Regions from separate parts of the Streptococcus sanguinis genome, predicted to be linked through region 1. Evidence: predicted binding sites of a transcription regulator. Region 1 holds the regulator's gene; the other holds the start of a gene.
What was found. Region 1 encodes CtsR, which represses protease genes until heat stress. Its sites were predicted from a motif close to TTGGTCAAAAAAGGTCAAANA; they were not measured.
Positions count from the first base shown of each region.

Region 1 (8,036 bases):
ATGTAGTCAGTTTTGAAAAAATCTTTCTTAGTGTTCTTCAAGCCATAGCCCGAAAAGTCATAATATTACCGATAGTCATAAATGTCTAAGCTGTCACACAAAATCTTTCAAAATACCAATCCCATAGCTTCGTAGATTGTTTTTCTGTATTTTGGTACTATCTCTTAAGCAGTCTAAGTCTCAGTAAAGATTAGAAAGTCAGTTCTTAAAGATAGAATGAAGCCGACAGGCCTCATACCCAACTGAAAAGTAAAAATATTAAATTATAGATTTATTATACCATTTTATATTCCCTTGTCAAGAATTTTGAGGCAGAATTAAAAGACTTTGATTTGTCAGGAAAATAGTTAATAAATTCCTTTGCATTTGAGGAAATTATGGTATAATAGGGCTAGAAAGAAGCAGAAGCCCGCAGGCTTTTTTATTTAGGAAAGGATGAACTCATGGACAGTTTTGACAAAGGCTGGTTTGTACTGCAGACCTATTCAGGCTATGAAAACAAGGTGAAAGAAAATCTTTTGCAGCGTGCTCAAACTTATAACATGCTGGAAAATATCTTGCGCGTGGAAATCCCTACTCAGACCGTGCAAGTAGAGAAAAATGGCAAGACCAAGGAAATCGAAGAAAATCGCTTCCCTGGTTATGTTTTGGTGGAAATGGTAATGACAGACGAAGCCTGGTTTGTCGTGCGGAATACTCCGAATGTAACAGGATTTGTTGGTTCACACGGAAACCGTTCTAAACCAACACCACTCTTGGAGGAAGAAATTCGCAACATTCTCATCTCCATGGGGCAAACAGTGCAGGAATTTGACTTGGATGTCAAGGTTGGGGATACCGTTCGTATCATAGATGGTGCCTTTACTGACTATACAGGTAAGATTACGGAGATTGATAATAACAAGGTCAAGATGATTATTTCCATGTTTGGCAATGACACCGTGGCTGAAGTTAATCTTAGCCAAATTGCAGAGCTTTAATCGACGAAGTTGTTATCCTAGTCAAAAATAAAATCCAAGACTGAAAAGATCTTGGATTTTTATGTTTTTGGAACTGATTAGAAGATTACTTATCCTTAATGACGGAGTCAATAATGTCTTTAGTTTGTTTCATTTGATAGGTAGACATTACCCCAACGATTTGATTGTTCTGGGTAGAGAAACTAAACTGTTCATCATTAGAATTTTTATAGACAAAGGTTGTATCGCGTTCTGAACGTATAATCATTTCCGGACGACCAAGCTTGTCGAAAGCTGTCTTGGGAGTGTCGGATGTGGTGATGCTAGAGTAACTGCTTTTGGCTGGCTGAGCGTCTTTTAGGCTAAAACTCAAATTCGTCAGGACATTATTGGTAAAGTAGCACATAATGTCTCCGTTGTCTGTGTGCCAGATGTTGACAGAATTGCCAGGGTCATTCTCATCAGTGCTGAATGTGGGTTGGCCTAGAGTCGCTGTTACCTCATCGTAAGACGTTTTAGGTTTGTCACCATTGATATCCTCTCCGTTTACCTGAATGACAAAGCCAGTGGAAATATGAAAATTTCTTATTTTCTCTAATTCAGGAATAGAAGCTGCATCTGGTATGTATTGTAGTGCAGAAGCATCATCTGGATCAAAGCTAGCACGTTTCTGAAATACCTCATCACTACTTTCATAGGTGCTAGAGCTACTGCTAGATGATTTGCTGGATGTTTCCTTAGAGGATGAACTTTTCGAAGCTTTGAGGGAGCTAGGCGTCTTTTTTCTTTGCTGTGTCTGCTTGGCAGGCATGCAGGCTGAGAGAGCTAGCAGAGAGAGAAGGCTGAGGGCATAGAAGCTGACTTTTTTCATAATCAATCTTTTTTCCTTTCGCTGATGATGAATGATGTTTTTATAATATTATATCAGCAAAATTTGCTAGAAACAATAGGAAATGCAATAAAAAAGCCCTTTGAGGGACTTCTAGAAATATATTTACGAAGGCGGTAGACGGATTTGAACCGACGATCAAGCTTTTGCAGAGCCGTGCCTTACCACTTGGCTATACCGCCGCGACTCTTATTATTCTATCGTAAATACTTGCTTTCGTCAAGAGTCTTTCATAGTCAAAGCAGAAAATATTAGATGTTCCTATTCTGAACAATTTGGAGAATAAATGTTCTGCTGAGAAGTGGGAATAGTGGCTAGCGGAAGAAAATCTGGTAAATGCCTTGTCAAAGAGCTGCGCTTTTGTTATAATAGAGGTTGCCGTGTAAATGGCAAAATACTCATTTTAGATGAATTGTGGGACTGTTGCCCTCGGGTGGTCCTGCGAGCTGAAATCTAAAAGAGGAAAAAAACAAAAAGGAGAATTTACTCATGGCAGTAATTTCAATGAAACAACTTCTTGAGGCTGGTGTTCACTTTGGTCACCAAACTCGTCGCTGGAACCCTAAGATGGCTAAGTACATCTTCACTGAACGTAACGGTATCCACGTAATCGACTTGCAGCAAACTGTAAAGTATGCTGACCAAGCTTACGACTTTATGCGTGATGCTGCTGCTAACGATGCAGTTATCCTCTTCGTTGGTACTAAAAAGCAAGCTGCTGACGCTGTCAAAGAAGAAGCAGAACGTTCAGGTCAATACTTCATCAACCACCGTTGGTTGGGTGGAACTCTTACAAACTGGTCTACTATCCAAAAACGTGTAGCTCGTTTGAAAGAAATCAAACGCATGGAAGAAGACGGAACTTTCGAAGTTCTTCCTAAGAAAGAAGTCGCTCTTCTCAACAAACAACGTGCTCGTCTTGAAAAATTCTTGGGCGGTATCGAAGATATGCCTCGCATCCCAGATGTGATGTACGTAGTTGACCCTCATAAAGAGCAAATCGCTGTTAAGGAAGCTAAGAAATTAGGTATCCCAGTGGTTGCTATGGTTGATACTAACACTGATCCTGATGATATCGATGTTATCATCCCAGCTAACGACGATGCAATCCGTGCGGTTAAATTGATCACTGCGAAAATGGCTGATGCTGTTATCGAAGGCCGTCAAGGTGAAGATAGCGTTGAATCAGTAGAAGCAGAATTGGCTGCAACTGAAACTCAAGCAGATTCTATTGAAGAAATCGTTGAAGTTGTTGAAGGTTCAAACGAATAATCAGTAAACTAACCTAAAGGGGCAGGGCTCAGCCCAGCTCCTTTATTTACATTAAAAAATAGGAGAAGAAAAATGGCAGAAATTACAGCTAAGCTTGTCAAAGAATTGCGTGAAAAATCTGGTGCTGGTGTCATGGACGCTAAGAAAGCACTTGTTGAAACTGATGGCGACATCGAAAAAGCGATTGAATTGCTTCGCGAAAAAGGGATGGCAAAAGCAGCTAAGAAAGCTGACCGTGTTGCCGCTGAAGGTCTGACAGGCGTTTACGTAAACGGTAATGTTGCCGCTGTTGTTGAAGTGAATGCTGAAACTGACTTCGTTGCGAAAAATGCTCAATTTGTTGATTTGGTAAATGCAACTGCGAAAGTAATCGCTGAAGGTAAACCAGCTAACAACGAAGAAGCTCTTGCTTTGACAATGCCTTCAGGTGAAACTCTTGAAGCTGCATACGTATCTGCAACTGCAACTATCGGAGAAAAAATCTCTTTCCGTCGCTTTGCTTTGATTGAAAAGACAGATGCTCAACACTTTGGTGCTTACCAACACAACGGTGGCCGTATCGGAGTTATCTCCGTTATCGAAGGTGGAGACGATGCTCTTGCTAAGCAAATCTCTATGCACATTGCTGCGATGAAACCAACAGTTCTTTCTTACAAAGAATTGGATGAGCAATTTGTTAAAGATGAATTGGCACAATTGAACCATGTCATCGATCAAGACAACGAAAGCCGTGCAATGGTTGGTAAACCAGCTCTTCCACACTTGAAATACGGTTCTAAAGCTCAATTGACTGATGCAGTTGTTGCTCAAGCTGAAGAAGACATCAAGGCTGAGTTGGCTGCTGAAGGCAAACCAGAAAAGATCTGGGACAAGATTATCCCAGGTAAAATGGACCGCTTCATGCTTGACAATACTAAAGTTGACCAAGCTTACACACTTCTTGCACAAGTATACATCATGGATGACAGCAAGACAGTTGAAGCTTACCTTGAATCAGTAAATGCTTCAGTAGTTGAGTTCGCTCGCTTTGAAGTTGGTGAAGGTATCGAAAAAGCTGCTAACGACTTTGAAAACGAAGTAGCTGCAACAATGGCTGCTGCTCTTGGTCAAAACTAATCGTTTTTAGCTTAGAAATAGAACGATAAAAAGGTCTGAGATTTTTTCTCAGACCTTTTTATAGGTTTTTAAACATCAAGTTTAGAATGGTGAGCAGCATCACTTAGCTGCTTTTTCTCTTTCTTCCTTATGTGCAATCAAGCCGTTGGTAAAAATCAAGACTGCCAAGAGGAAGAGAAGCACTGTCGTTTGGGGGTAAGTCAAGCTAAACTGATAGACTTTAGTAATAAACAAAAGGGGCAGAGTAACCACCATCATGATCAGAAAGCTATACCATTTGACTCGGTTACTGACTAGCTCCTGTTCGAAGAGCAGGGGAGCATAAAGACAGACGATGAGAGCTCCGATAGGAATATCGACATAGTCAGCAGAAAAGATGGTGAAAATACTCAGAGCTGCAAAAAGCCATTTGAGTACATGACGAGAATAGTTGAGCCAATCCATTTTCATTGGATTATCCTCCTTGTTTAGATGATCGTTGGCAGGCAGGAGTTTCTGTCTGTCTTTTCCTTGTGGATTTCCACCTATATTATAACGCTTTAAAAGCAAAAAGCAAGCGGTTACACAAGTCTGACAAAGCTTTTTCACTAGTTTGAATTGTCAGACCTTTCAGTCATCCCTTTTTCTTTCAAAATAGAGACTTTTCCGGTATAATATTAGTCAAAGATAGTCAATGTTAGAGAAGCAAGGAAAAAAGAGATTTATTCTGAAATTCTCAACTGGAAAGGGAAGTCATGAGTGCAAAAAATACATCGGACAGTATTGAAGCATATATCAAATCTATTCTGGCTCAGGCGGGAATGGTTGAACTGAAACGCAGTGAACTGGCTGATGTTTTTCAGGTGGTTCCCAGTCAGATTAACTATGTGATTAAGACGCGTTTTACGGAAAGTCGGGGCTATATCGTCGAGAGTAAGCGTGGTGGCGGCGGCTATATTCGAATTGGAAAGATTGAATTTTCCGACCGGCATCAGATGCTTTGCGGCCTGTACGACAGTGTGGGAGAGCGTGTCAGCCAGCAGGTTTTCACAGATGTTATTCAGCTTCTTTTTGACGAGAAGATTATGACTGAACGTGAGGGCAATCTAATCTTGTCAACAGCGTCGGACTCGATTTTGGGTGATGGGGCTGCGGTGATTCGTGCCCGGATATTAAAAAAGATTTTACAACAACTAGACAGAAAAGGAATGGAATCATAAATGAAATACTCAAAAGCCTTAATAGAAAGCTTGGAAGCAGCCCAGCTCTTGGCCGGCCATTTTACGACAGATTATCTGGAATCATGGCATCTGTTGATTGCTCTGGCTAATAATCCCTACAGCGTTGCTGGTTCAGTTCTCAATGAGTTTCCTGTGGAAGTGGATGGATTTGAAGAAGCAGCTTTTCAGATTACTGGTCAGGCTTATCAGAAAGACGGTCACTTCGAGCTGCTGCCTTTTTCTTATCGCTTAGAGGAGCTGTTTGAGGAAGCGGGCCAGATTTCAGAAGCTGTTCGCGCTAAGCATGTAGGTACTGAGCATGTGCTGCTGGCCATGCTATTTGACCGAGGGACCTTGGCTTCTCGTATCCTGGAATTTACTGGCTTTAGCTACGAGGACAAGGAGCAGGGACTGAAAATTAGTGATTTGCGAAAGGTCTTGGAGCAGCGAGCTGGCTGGGGCAAGGAAGATATCAAGGCTATCCGCAGTCTGAATAAGGGAGTAATGGCAGCCAAGCAGACCATGGCTAATATGATGGGGATGCCGGCTTCTACCAGCGGGGGGCTGGAAGATTACACCCGTGATCTGACGGAGCTGGCTAGAGATGGCCGATTGGAGCCCGTCATTGGCCGTGATCAGGAAATTTCACGAATAGTTCAGATTCTCAGTCGCAAGACTAAAAACAATCCAGTGCTGGTTGGAGATGCTGGGGTTGGTAAGACAGCTCTGGCCTTAGGACTGGCTCAGCGTGTAGCGGCTGGTCAGGTTCCCGCTGAACTTGCCAAGATGCGGGTTTTGGAGCTGGACTTGATGAATGTAGTTGCTGGCACTCGCTTTCGCGGAGACTTCGAGGAGCGGATGAACAATATCATCAATGACATTGAAGAAGATGGTCATGTTATTCTTTTCATCGATGAACTTCATACCATCATGGGCTCTGGCAGCGGTATTGACTCGACCTTGGATGCGGCCAATATCCTGAAACCGGCTCTAGCTCGCGGAACATTGCGGACAGTTGGTGCTACGACGCAGGAAGAGTATCAGAAACATATTGAAAAAGATGCTGCCCTTTCTCGGCGTTTTGCCAAGGTCAGCATAGAAGAGCCTAATGTGGCCGACAGCATTGCTATTTTACAAGGCTTGAGAAAGAGCTATGAGGACCATCACAAGGTGCAGATTAGTGATCAGGCTATTGAGACGGCGGTGAAATATGCCCATCGCTATCTGACTAGCAAGCACCTGCCGGACTCTGCCATTGATCTTTTGGACGAGGCCAGTGCGACAGTGCAGAATAGAGGGCCACAGAATTACGAGCAGTCGGATTTGACGCCAGTGGATCAAGCCTTGATGGCAGCGGATTTTAAAAAGGTTTCCCAACTGCTTGAGCAAGAGCAGCAACCCAAGCTCTATAAACTGAAAGTGGAAGAAGACGATGTCTTGGCAACACTTAGTAGCTTGTCTGGTATTCCTGTGCAGAAGCTGACTCAGACAGATGCGAAGAAATACCTCAATTTGGAAACAGAATTGCATAAACGCGTGATTGGGCAGGACGAGGCGATTTCAGCTATCAGCCGAGCTATCCGACGGAACCAGTCTGGTATCCGCAGCAGCAAGCGTCCGATTGGCTCCTTTATGTTCCTAGGTCCGACAGGAGTCGGAAAAACAGAGCTAGCCAAGGCCTTGGCCGAAAGTCTCTTTGATGACGAATCTGCCCTCATCCGCTTTGATATGAGTGAGTACATGGAGAAATTCGCGGCTAGCCGTCTCAACGGAGCGCCTCCAGGTTATGTAGGCTATGAAGAAGGAGGGGAGCTGACGGAAAAGGTGCGCAACCGACCTTATTCTGTCCTACTCTTTGACGAGGTGGAAAAGGCGCATCCAGATATTTTCAATGTCCTCCTCCAGGTCTTGGATGATGGTCAGCTGACGGACAGCAAGGGTCGCAAGGTGGACTTCTCCAACACGATTATTATCATGACCAGCAATCTGGGGGCAACCAGTTTGCGGGATGATAAGACGGTGGGCTTTGGAGCGCGCGATATTCGCTTGGACCATGCCAATATGGAAAAACGGATGCTGGAAGAGCTTAAGAAAGCATATCGACCAGAGTTTATCAACCGTATTGACGAGAAAGTAGTCTTCCACAGCTTATCTGCAGAAGATATGCAGGAAGTGGTCAAGGTTATGGTCAAACCGCTCATTGCCAGTCTTGCTGAGAAGGGAATTGAGCTGAAGTTCCAGGCTAGTGCCCTTAAGCTACTGGCTCAGGAAGGCTACGATGTGGAAATGGGAGCACGGCCATTGCGCCGCACTCTGCAGACTCAAGTAGAGGACAAGCTGTCTGAGCTACTCTTGACAGGAGATTTGACAACAGGTCAAACTCTTAAGGTCGGGGTCAAAGCTGGCCAACTCAAGTTCGAAGTGGCCTAGAAAGCGCAGTCTTTCAATGGAAAGTTGAGTGCTCGCGGTTAATCCCTGATAGCAATCATACCTATAGATACCGAACAGTTATTTCATCATTCAATGAAATTGGAATTGAAGGATTGGAGGCTGATATGTCGTTTTTTAAAGACTTGTTTGCCGGCAAGAAAGCCAGAGTAA
Region 1 is NZ_CP054570.1:2,291,264-2,299,299, forward strand. It holds gene nusG (transcription termination/antitermination protein NusG) at 444-980, shown strand; gene FOC72_RS11180 (hypothetical protein) at 1,066-1,830, opposite strand; tRNA gene FOC72_RS11185 (tRNA-Cys) at 1,960-2,030, opposite strand; gene rpsB (30S ribosomal protein S2) at 2,338-3,120, shown strand; gene tsf (translation elongation factor Ts) at 3,193-4,236, shown strand; gene FOC72_RS11200 (hypothetical protein) at 4,336-4,824, opposite strand; gene FOC72_RS11205 (CtsR family transcriptional regulator) at 4,971-5,435, shown strand; gene FOC72_RS11210 (ATP-dependent Clp protease ATP-binding subunit) at 5,436-7,865, shown strand; gene FOC72_RS11215 (DUF4272 domain-containing protein) at 7,991-8,036, shown strand, end outside.

Region 2 (8,036 bases), 830 kb from region 1:
TCTTCAAGAAAAACTCTCTAATTTTTTCGATTTCCTGTTCGCGTACAGCACGGTGCATGTTTGAAATCAAAATTTCATAGTGAAGAGGAGCTTGTGTAAAAACAACATCGCTGTTTCCAGCAGAATAAACTTCGACTAATATCGCATCGGTGCTTTCCAATTGGCTTTTGACAAGGTCAGCATGACTGTTTGTTGTATTAATAAGCTTCATACGATTTCCTCCTGCTTTATACCTGCTATTATTATAACATGTTTGCTATGAATTGTGAATGATTTCTTTAAGCTTTAAGTGTATTTTTCCAGGCTTGGATACCCCATTTATGGCTGCCGCGTTTGAGTGTTTCAATAGCTTCTTCGACTGGGAACCAGGCAAGCTGGTTGAAATCTTCCAGCGGTTTTTGGACTTCTTGGAAAGAGGTGACCTCATACAGGTAGGCTGGGTTGTAGAAATGGGTGTCGCGGTGGCGAGAGTAAAAATATTCATCAGCCTGTCCAAGATAGCGTCCAAGCTGGGCTGTGAATCCAAGTTCTTCCATCAGCTCGCGTTCAAGCGCAGTCTGATGGTTTTCCCCCTCTTCAATCTCTCCACCGGGCAGAAACCAAGCTCCATTAGGCGCCTGGACCAAAATAATCTTTTCTTTCTTTTCATCTGGGATAACGGCATAGACTCCGTAGCGGGTCACATATTCTACATTTGCTTCCTTTTCACCAAAGGTTGGATTTGTCATTCTAATATCCTCAATCTCTAGTCAGTTTACTATCTATCATAATGGACTAAGGACCAGCTGTCAAGAATTTACTCGGTTTATTGGACAGAAAAAGAATGATAGTCCTTGAAAGAAATCCCCTTCAAATAATAAATTCCTTCCTCCGACCGTTTAGAAAACTCTTCTTTATAGGAATGGTAAAACATTTTTAGAAGAAATTGTTATAATAGGAGCGAGGTGGTTTTATGACAGAAAGCAGACTTTTTAAAATCCTATATCTTCTTTTAGAGCAGGGCCGCACAACAGCTCCCGAATTGGCCTCACTATTTGAAGTATCCATTCGGACCATCTATCGAGATGTGGACAAGCTGAGTTTGGCAGGAATCCCTATCTATTGTAGCCCAGGCAAGGGCGGGGGTATTTTTCTGATGAAGGATTTTGTCTTAGACAAGGCTTTGTTTTCAGAGTCTGAGAGGGATGAGCTATTAGCTGCTCTTCAAGACTTCCAGATTTTAACAGATGGCGAGCAAGTAGAGACCCTGTCTAAGCTACAGTCCTTGTTTCAAGTTCAGGCAACTTCCTGGCTGGAGGTGGATTTCACTGACTGGCGCAAAAAAGCAGATCAGAAAGAACTGTTTGATACTATTAAGCAGGCAATCTTGCAAAGAAGAGTCTTGTCTTTTTCTTATTTGAATGGGCGGGGAGAAAGAGAGCAGCGCAAGATAGAGACGCTGAAGTTAGTATTTAAAAGCCAAAACTGGTATGTTGCTGGCTTTTGTCGTTTAAGACAAGCTCCGCGCTTTTTTAAACTCAGCAGAATGAGAGACTGTCAGATGTTAGAGGAAAGATTTAAGCAGAGAGTCTTGGATGAGAAATTTAGCCCTGAGGAGCAGCTAAGAGATTCTGTAAAAGTCATTTTGAAATTTGACAAGAAACATGCCTTTCGGGTGTACGAGGAGTTTTCAGAAGCAGAGATAGAGGAGACTGATGGGGGCCTTTATGTCGAAACGCATTTGCCGAGTCACGATAGTCTTTATATCTACTTGCTATCCTTTTTGGATGGAGTTGAAATCCTAGAGCCGCCTCGGTTACGGGAAGAATTCAAAGAAAAGTTAAAAGCCATTGCCGATATTTATAAAAGCTGACAGAGGTTGTCAGCTTTTCTTTGCTATACTGTTTGTAGTAAAGAAAGGAGGGCTCTCTCATGAAATATGAATGGAGAAAAGCCAATCTTGAATTATATCAAATCAAGTCTAAACCCTGTCTTATAGATGTTCCTGCCCAGTCTTTTATCATGATTGACGGCAAGGGCAATCCTAATGCTGCTGACTTTTCGGAACGAGTTGGTGCTCTGTACAGTTTAGCCTATGCAATCAAGATGAACTACAAAAAGACAGCGGCCGAGCAAGAATTTACTGATTTTACAGTCTATCCCTTGGAAGGACTTTGGCAGCAAGAGCAAGCAGGAGAACTCATTAAAGAAGAATTGATTTATACCATTATGCTTGGGCAGCCGGACTTTATCACTGAAGAGATGGTGAAAAAGGCCCTGGAACAAGTCCGTGTCAAAAAGCCTAATCCTCTCTATGACGAGATTCGTTTTGAAGAAATGACGGAAGGAGAGTGTGTCGCCATGCTGCATCTGGGTCCTTTTGACGAAGAACCTCAATCCTTCACTAAAATGGATGCCTTTTGCCAGAATCACCAGCTGAAACGGATTTCACACACTCATAGAGAAATCTATCTCAATAATCTGAATCGGACAGACCCTAGCAAGCTGAAAACAATTCTGCGCTATAGGGTTCAGAAAAATCAATAAAGAAATAGAGCAGAAAACTAATTGTTTTCTGCTCTATTTTGTCGAAAATTATTTTTCTTCTTGTGATGAATTAACGGACTCTGTGCTTTCAGTTTTCTTGGCTGACTTGATGAGAATCTTGCCATTGCTGGTCATGATAGCTTTGAGCTCTTTTTCGCTTGGATTTTCCAGATAAAAGTCAGTAATAGCATCTTCAATATGGTCCTGAATGGTACGGCGCAGTGGGCGAGCACCCATTTTTGGATCGTAGCCCAGGTCAACTAATTTTTCTTTGACTTTCTCTGTAACATCCAGATGAATGTCGTTGGTTGCCAAACGTTGATTGACATCGTCCAGCATAAGGTTGACGATTTGCAGCAGATTGTCCTTGCTGAGCGCCTGGAATTCGATAATGCCGTCAAAGCGGTTCATAAACTCAGGACTGAAGAAGTTGCCCAATTCACCCAAAACGGAGTTAGTGCGGCCTTCACGCGCTGCTCCAAAGCCAACGCTGGCTTCAGCTTTGCCAGTTCCGGCATTGGATGTCATGATGATAATGGTGTCCTTGAAGCTGACAGTCCGGCCTTGACCATCGGTCAGGCGGCCATCATCTAGAACCTGCAGGAACATGTGCATAACATCGGGATGGGCTTTTTCCACCTCATCCAGCAGAATGAGTGAGTAGGGATTGCGGCGGACGCGCTCAGTCAATTGGCCAGCTTCATCATAGCCGACATAGCCCGGAGGGGCACCGACCAGTTTGGCCACGCTGTGTTTTTCCATATATTCACTCATATCAAAGCGAATCATGCTGTCAGCCGAGCCAAAGAGCTCAATGGCTAGTTGCTTAGACAGCTCAGTCTTACCGACACCAGTTGGTCCGACAAAGAGGAAGCTGCCGATTGGGCGATTAGGACTTCCTAGCCCGACCCGGTTGCGGCGGATAGCCTTGGCGATCTTATCCACAGCATCGTCTTGGCCGATGACATGAGCCTTTAAGTCACTGGCAAGATTGACTAGTTGAGACTGTTCTTTTTCTTTGAGGTCGCCAACTGGGATATTGGTCTTTTGCTCTACGATATGCTCAATCGTTTTCTCGCTGATAATCGGAGTATCCTTGTCTAGCACACTTGTCTGCTGGAGTTCCTTGTACTTGGCAATCTGGTCGCGGAAGTAAGCTGCTTTCTCGAAATCTTCGTCACGAGTCGCCTGAGCCTTGAGGTTTTCGGCCTCAATCAGACGTTGGTCAATGACCTTGGGGTCAACAAAGTTGAGGGTCAGATTCATCTTGGATCCAGCCTCATCCAAGAGGTCAATAGCCTTGTCTGGCAAGAAGCGATCTTGGATGTAGCGGTTGGAGAGAAGCGCAGCAGCTTCGATGGCCGCATCTGTGTACTTGACGTGATGGTAGTCTTCGTATTTTTTCTGAATCCCTTTGAGGATGGTAATGGTTTCTTCTACCGTCGGCTCGTCTACCTTAACGGGTTGCATACGGCGCTCCAGTGCAGCGTCCTTCTCAATGATACGGTATTCATTGAGAGTGGTTGCTCCGACCATCTGGAGTTCTCCGCGAGCCAGAGCTGGTTTGAGAATGTTCCCAGCGTCCATATTGCCATCGCCAGCTGAGCCTGCTCCGACAATTTCATGGATTTCATCAATGAAGAGAATGACATCCTGACGAGAACGAATCTCATCAATGAGCTTCTGCATTCTCTCCTCAAATTGGCCACGGATACCAGTTCCCTGTACTAAGCTGACAACGTCTAGGCGGATAACCTCCTTGCCTTGGAGTTTATGAGGCACATCACCATCGACAATTTTCTGGGCCAGACCTTCCACCACGGCTGTTTTTCCGACTCCTGGCTCTCCTATGAGAACAGGATTATTTTTGGTGCGGCGGTTAAGGATTTCAATGACACGGACGATTTCTTCATCACGGCCAATAACAGGATCAATCTCGCCTCGGCGAGCCAACTCAGTCACGTTGATACCAAACTCTTCCAGCAGGCCTTTTGGCTTTTGCGGACTTGGCTGAGGCTGACCACCCTTGCTAGGATTTGAACCGTAGCCGCCACCGCCTCCATAGGCTCCGCCAGATTGGGTGGGAGGAGTAGTTGGTTCCTGAGGATGTTGGAAATTGCTGAGGCTGTTGAAGAAGTCATCGATAGGATCTGTTCCGTGATTGTTGGCATTAGCAATTCCGCCGAACAAGGAATGTTCAGGGTCTGTTTTCATGATTTGGTAGCAGTTTTGACACAAATCCACCTGCTGTTTATGGCCATTTACGTTGGTATAAAGGTGAATCGTAGATTCATTGATTTTACAATTTTGGCAAAGCATGCAGATACCTCTTTTCTTTTAGTGTGCAAGCTATTTATAGAAATAATTAAAGGTCAAAAATAGTCAAAGTTTTATAGTTTCATTATATCAGTATTCTCGAACTTTGCAAGAATTTACTACAAAATCCTCCCTTAGACCGAGCAGAATGAAAACAAATTCTTGAAAAATTACAAAAAATAGGCTTTTAGTGGTATTTCAGTCGCTATTTATGGTAAAATAAGAGGGAACTAAGTAAATAGGAGAAACAAAATGGAATCACATTTAGTTAGAATTATTAACCGCTTAGAAGCTATGGCTAAGGATGGCGGAAATTTGAAACGTAATTTTGAGCGTGAAGGAGTTGTTGTAGCAGAAGTAGCTTACAGTTACGATGAAGAAAACGGCTCTGTCTTCACCTTGCGTGATGTCGCAGCGCGTGAAACCTATACTTTCGACAGCATCGATTTGATTGCAATGGAAATTTATGAATTACTCTACTAAAAAGCACTTAGCTGCTTTTTATTTTTACCCTTTTTATCTTATTTTAAAAGAGATAGAAATGATTCAGTAGGGCTGAAAATTTTACCACTAGCTGCCAATGAATCCCTACCTTATAACCTTATATAAGAAAAAGTTATAGGCTGGGCACAAATTTTTTTGGTATAATGAAAAAGATAATGAAAAAGAAATGAGAATGACATGGCCCAGATTATTGATGGTAGAGGTTTGGCAGAGAAGCTTCAGAAAAAATTAGCCGAAAAAACGGCTCGCCTCAAAGAAAAGACAGGTCAGGTACCGGGCTTGGTAGTGATTGTGGTGGGAAATAATCCAGCCAGTCAAATCTACGTACGTAATAAAGAGCGCTCAGCCTTGGCTGCTGGCTTTCGGAGTAAGGTAGAACGTCTGCCAGAAGCAACCAGCCAGGAAGAGCTCTTGAGCTTGATTGAAACCTATAATCAAAATCCTGACTGGCATGGGATTTTGGTCCAGCTGCCCTTGCCTGACCATATCGATGATGAAGCTGTGCTGCTGGCCATTGATCCAGACAAGGATGTTGATGGCTTTCATCCGCTTAATATGGGCAAGCTATGGAGCGGTCATCCGGTCATGATTCCGGCTACTCCTGCGGGCATTATGGCAATGTTCCATGAATATGGCGTTGAACTGGAAGGCAAGCGAGCGGTTGTCATCGGGCGGAGTAATATTGTTGGTAAGCCCATGGCTCAGCTCCTTTTAGCTAAGAATGCGACAGTGACTCTGACGCATTCACGGACCCACAATCTAGCTAAGACTGCTAAGCGGGCAGATATTTTGGTGGTGGCTATCGGACGTGGACATTTTGTGACCAAGGACTTTGTCAAGGAAGGAGCTGTTGTCATTGATGTCGGTATGAACCGAGATGAAAATGGCAAGCTGATTGGCGATGTTAAGTTTGATGAAGTGTCTGAAATTGCTAGTCTGATTACCCCTGTACCTGGAGGTGTTGGACCTATGACCATTACCATGCTGATGGAGCAGACCTACCAGGCCTTTAAACGGAGTCTTGAATCATGAAATTTGTTTTTGATTTGGATGGGACCTTGTCCTTTGATTATATGACGATTGATGAGGAGATTAAGCAGGTCCTGCTGACGGCTCCTCAGTTTGGGCATGAAGTTCTGTTTGCTTCGGCGCGCTCCTATCGAGATTGTCTGGGACTATTAGGTTCGGAATTGAGTCAGCAGATAGTGATTGGCCTGAATGGCGGAGTAGCTTATCAGAATGGACAGCTGATGTTTGAGCGTCAGCTGCATCAGTCAAGTTATCAAGCCATTTTAGATACTTGTTTGACCTATAATTTGCCTTTTTTCGTTGATAATACCTTTGACTACAGCGGCCAGATTTTAGAAAAAATCCCTTTTATTGCCAGTGTAGATCCTCTCAAGCGGGCAAGACGGCTGGAACTGGCTGAACTCCAGCATCCTATTAAGGTCGTTATTTACATGGGGAATCATGAGCAACTCTTAGATGATGTACAGGCTCGTTTTGCAAGCTTGCCTAATCTAAGTCTAGACTATCATGAACATGAGAAATGTTTTTATATCAATCCGGCTGAAACCAATAAAGCTTCAACTGTAAAGGAACTCTGCGGTTCGGATTATGTGGCTTTTGGTAATGATCAAAATGATATCCAGCTCTTTAAGAATTCTCTCTACGCTGTGCAGGTTGGGGATTTCCCAGGCTTGAGCGATTATGCGGATGAGCAGGTTGCCTTTCAGGAAAATTTACCCAAGGCAGTCGCAGCAAGAATCTTACAAAAATTTGCAGATTTTCGGGAAAAATAACTTTCTTATGATACGAGGCATCTGTTTAGGTGCCTTTTGGTGTATAATGAAGATAGGTTTGAAGTGCAGGATAAAGTTGGTTTAGGAGAATATCATGGTAAAAAATGCTGAAAATGTTTTAAAAAGGGTCATTAGGGAACGTCCCTTGGATAGTCACAAGGGCGACTACGGCCGTCTCTTATTGATTGGGGGGACCTATCCTTATGGGGGCGCAATTATCATGGCAGCTTTGGCAGCAGTCAATAGTGGGGCCGGTCTGGTGACTGTTGCTACAGACAGAGAAAATATCGCCCCTCTGCACAGTCATTTACCGGAGGCCATGGCCTTTGACATAGAGGAGCAAGACCGATTGACAGAGCAGTTGGCTAAATCAGATTTAGTCTTGATTGGTCCAGGCCTAGCAGAGAATCAACTAGGTCTAGATATCCTACAAAGTGTTGTCCAGACTGTGGCAGAACAGCAGATTCTCATTGTGGATGGCGGAGCCATCTCACTCTTTAGCAAAGCAGCTTTGCCATTTCCAAAAGCCCAAACAGTTTTTACCCCTCATCAAAAGGAGTGGGAGGGGTTATCGGGTTTGAACTTGTCAGATCAGACAGCGGCAGCCAATCAGGTGGCGGTCAATCAGCTACCTTTGGGCAGTATTGTCGTGCAGAAAAAGCATGGAACGACCATCTATCAAAGCGGACAAGAGCAAGTCTTTGAGTTGACAGTAGGCGGACCTTATCAGGCAACTGGTGGAATGGGGGATACGCTGGCCGGTATGATTGCCGCATTTGCGGGTCAGTTTAAGTCAAGCAGTCTCTTTGAGCGAGTGGCGGCTGCAACCCTTCTTCATTCCCTTATCGCAGATAAATTGGGTCAGGAAGCTTATGTCGTCCTACCAAC
Region 2 is NZ_CP054570.1:1,457,048-1,465,083, reverse strand. It holds gene FOC72_RS06955 (DUF1827 family protein) at 1-211, opposite strand, end outside; gene FOC72_RS06950 (NUDIX hydrolase) at 279-728, opposite strand; gene FOC72_RS06945 (helix-turn-helix transcriptional regulator) at 953-1,852, shown strand; gene FOC72_RS06940 (GyrI-like domain-containing protein) at 1,912-2,526, shown strand; gene FOC72_RS06935 (ATP-dependent Clp protease ATP-binding subunit) at 2,575-4,845, opposite strand; gene FOC72_RS06930 (DUF1797 family protein) at 5,095-5,325, shown strand; gene FOC72_RS06925 (bifunctional methylenetetrahydrofolate dehydrogenase/methenyltetrahydrofolate cyclohydrolase) at 5,524-6,378, shown strand; gene FOC72_RS06920 (HAD hydrolase family protein) at 6,375-7,148, shown strand; gene FOC72_RS06915 (NAD(P)H-hydrate dehydratase) at 7,243-8,036, shown strand, end outside.
Region 2: the regulator CtsR is predicted to act here: its motif matches at 4,895-4,915, upstream of FOC72_RS06935 (ATP-dependent Clp protease ATP-binding subunit).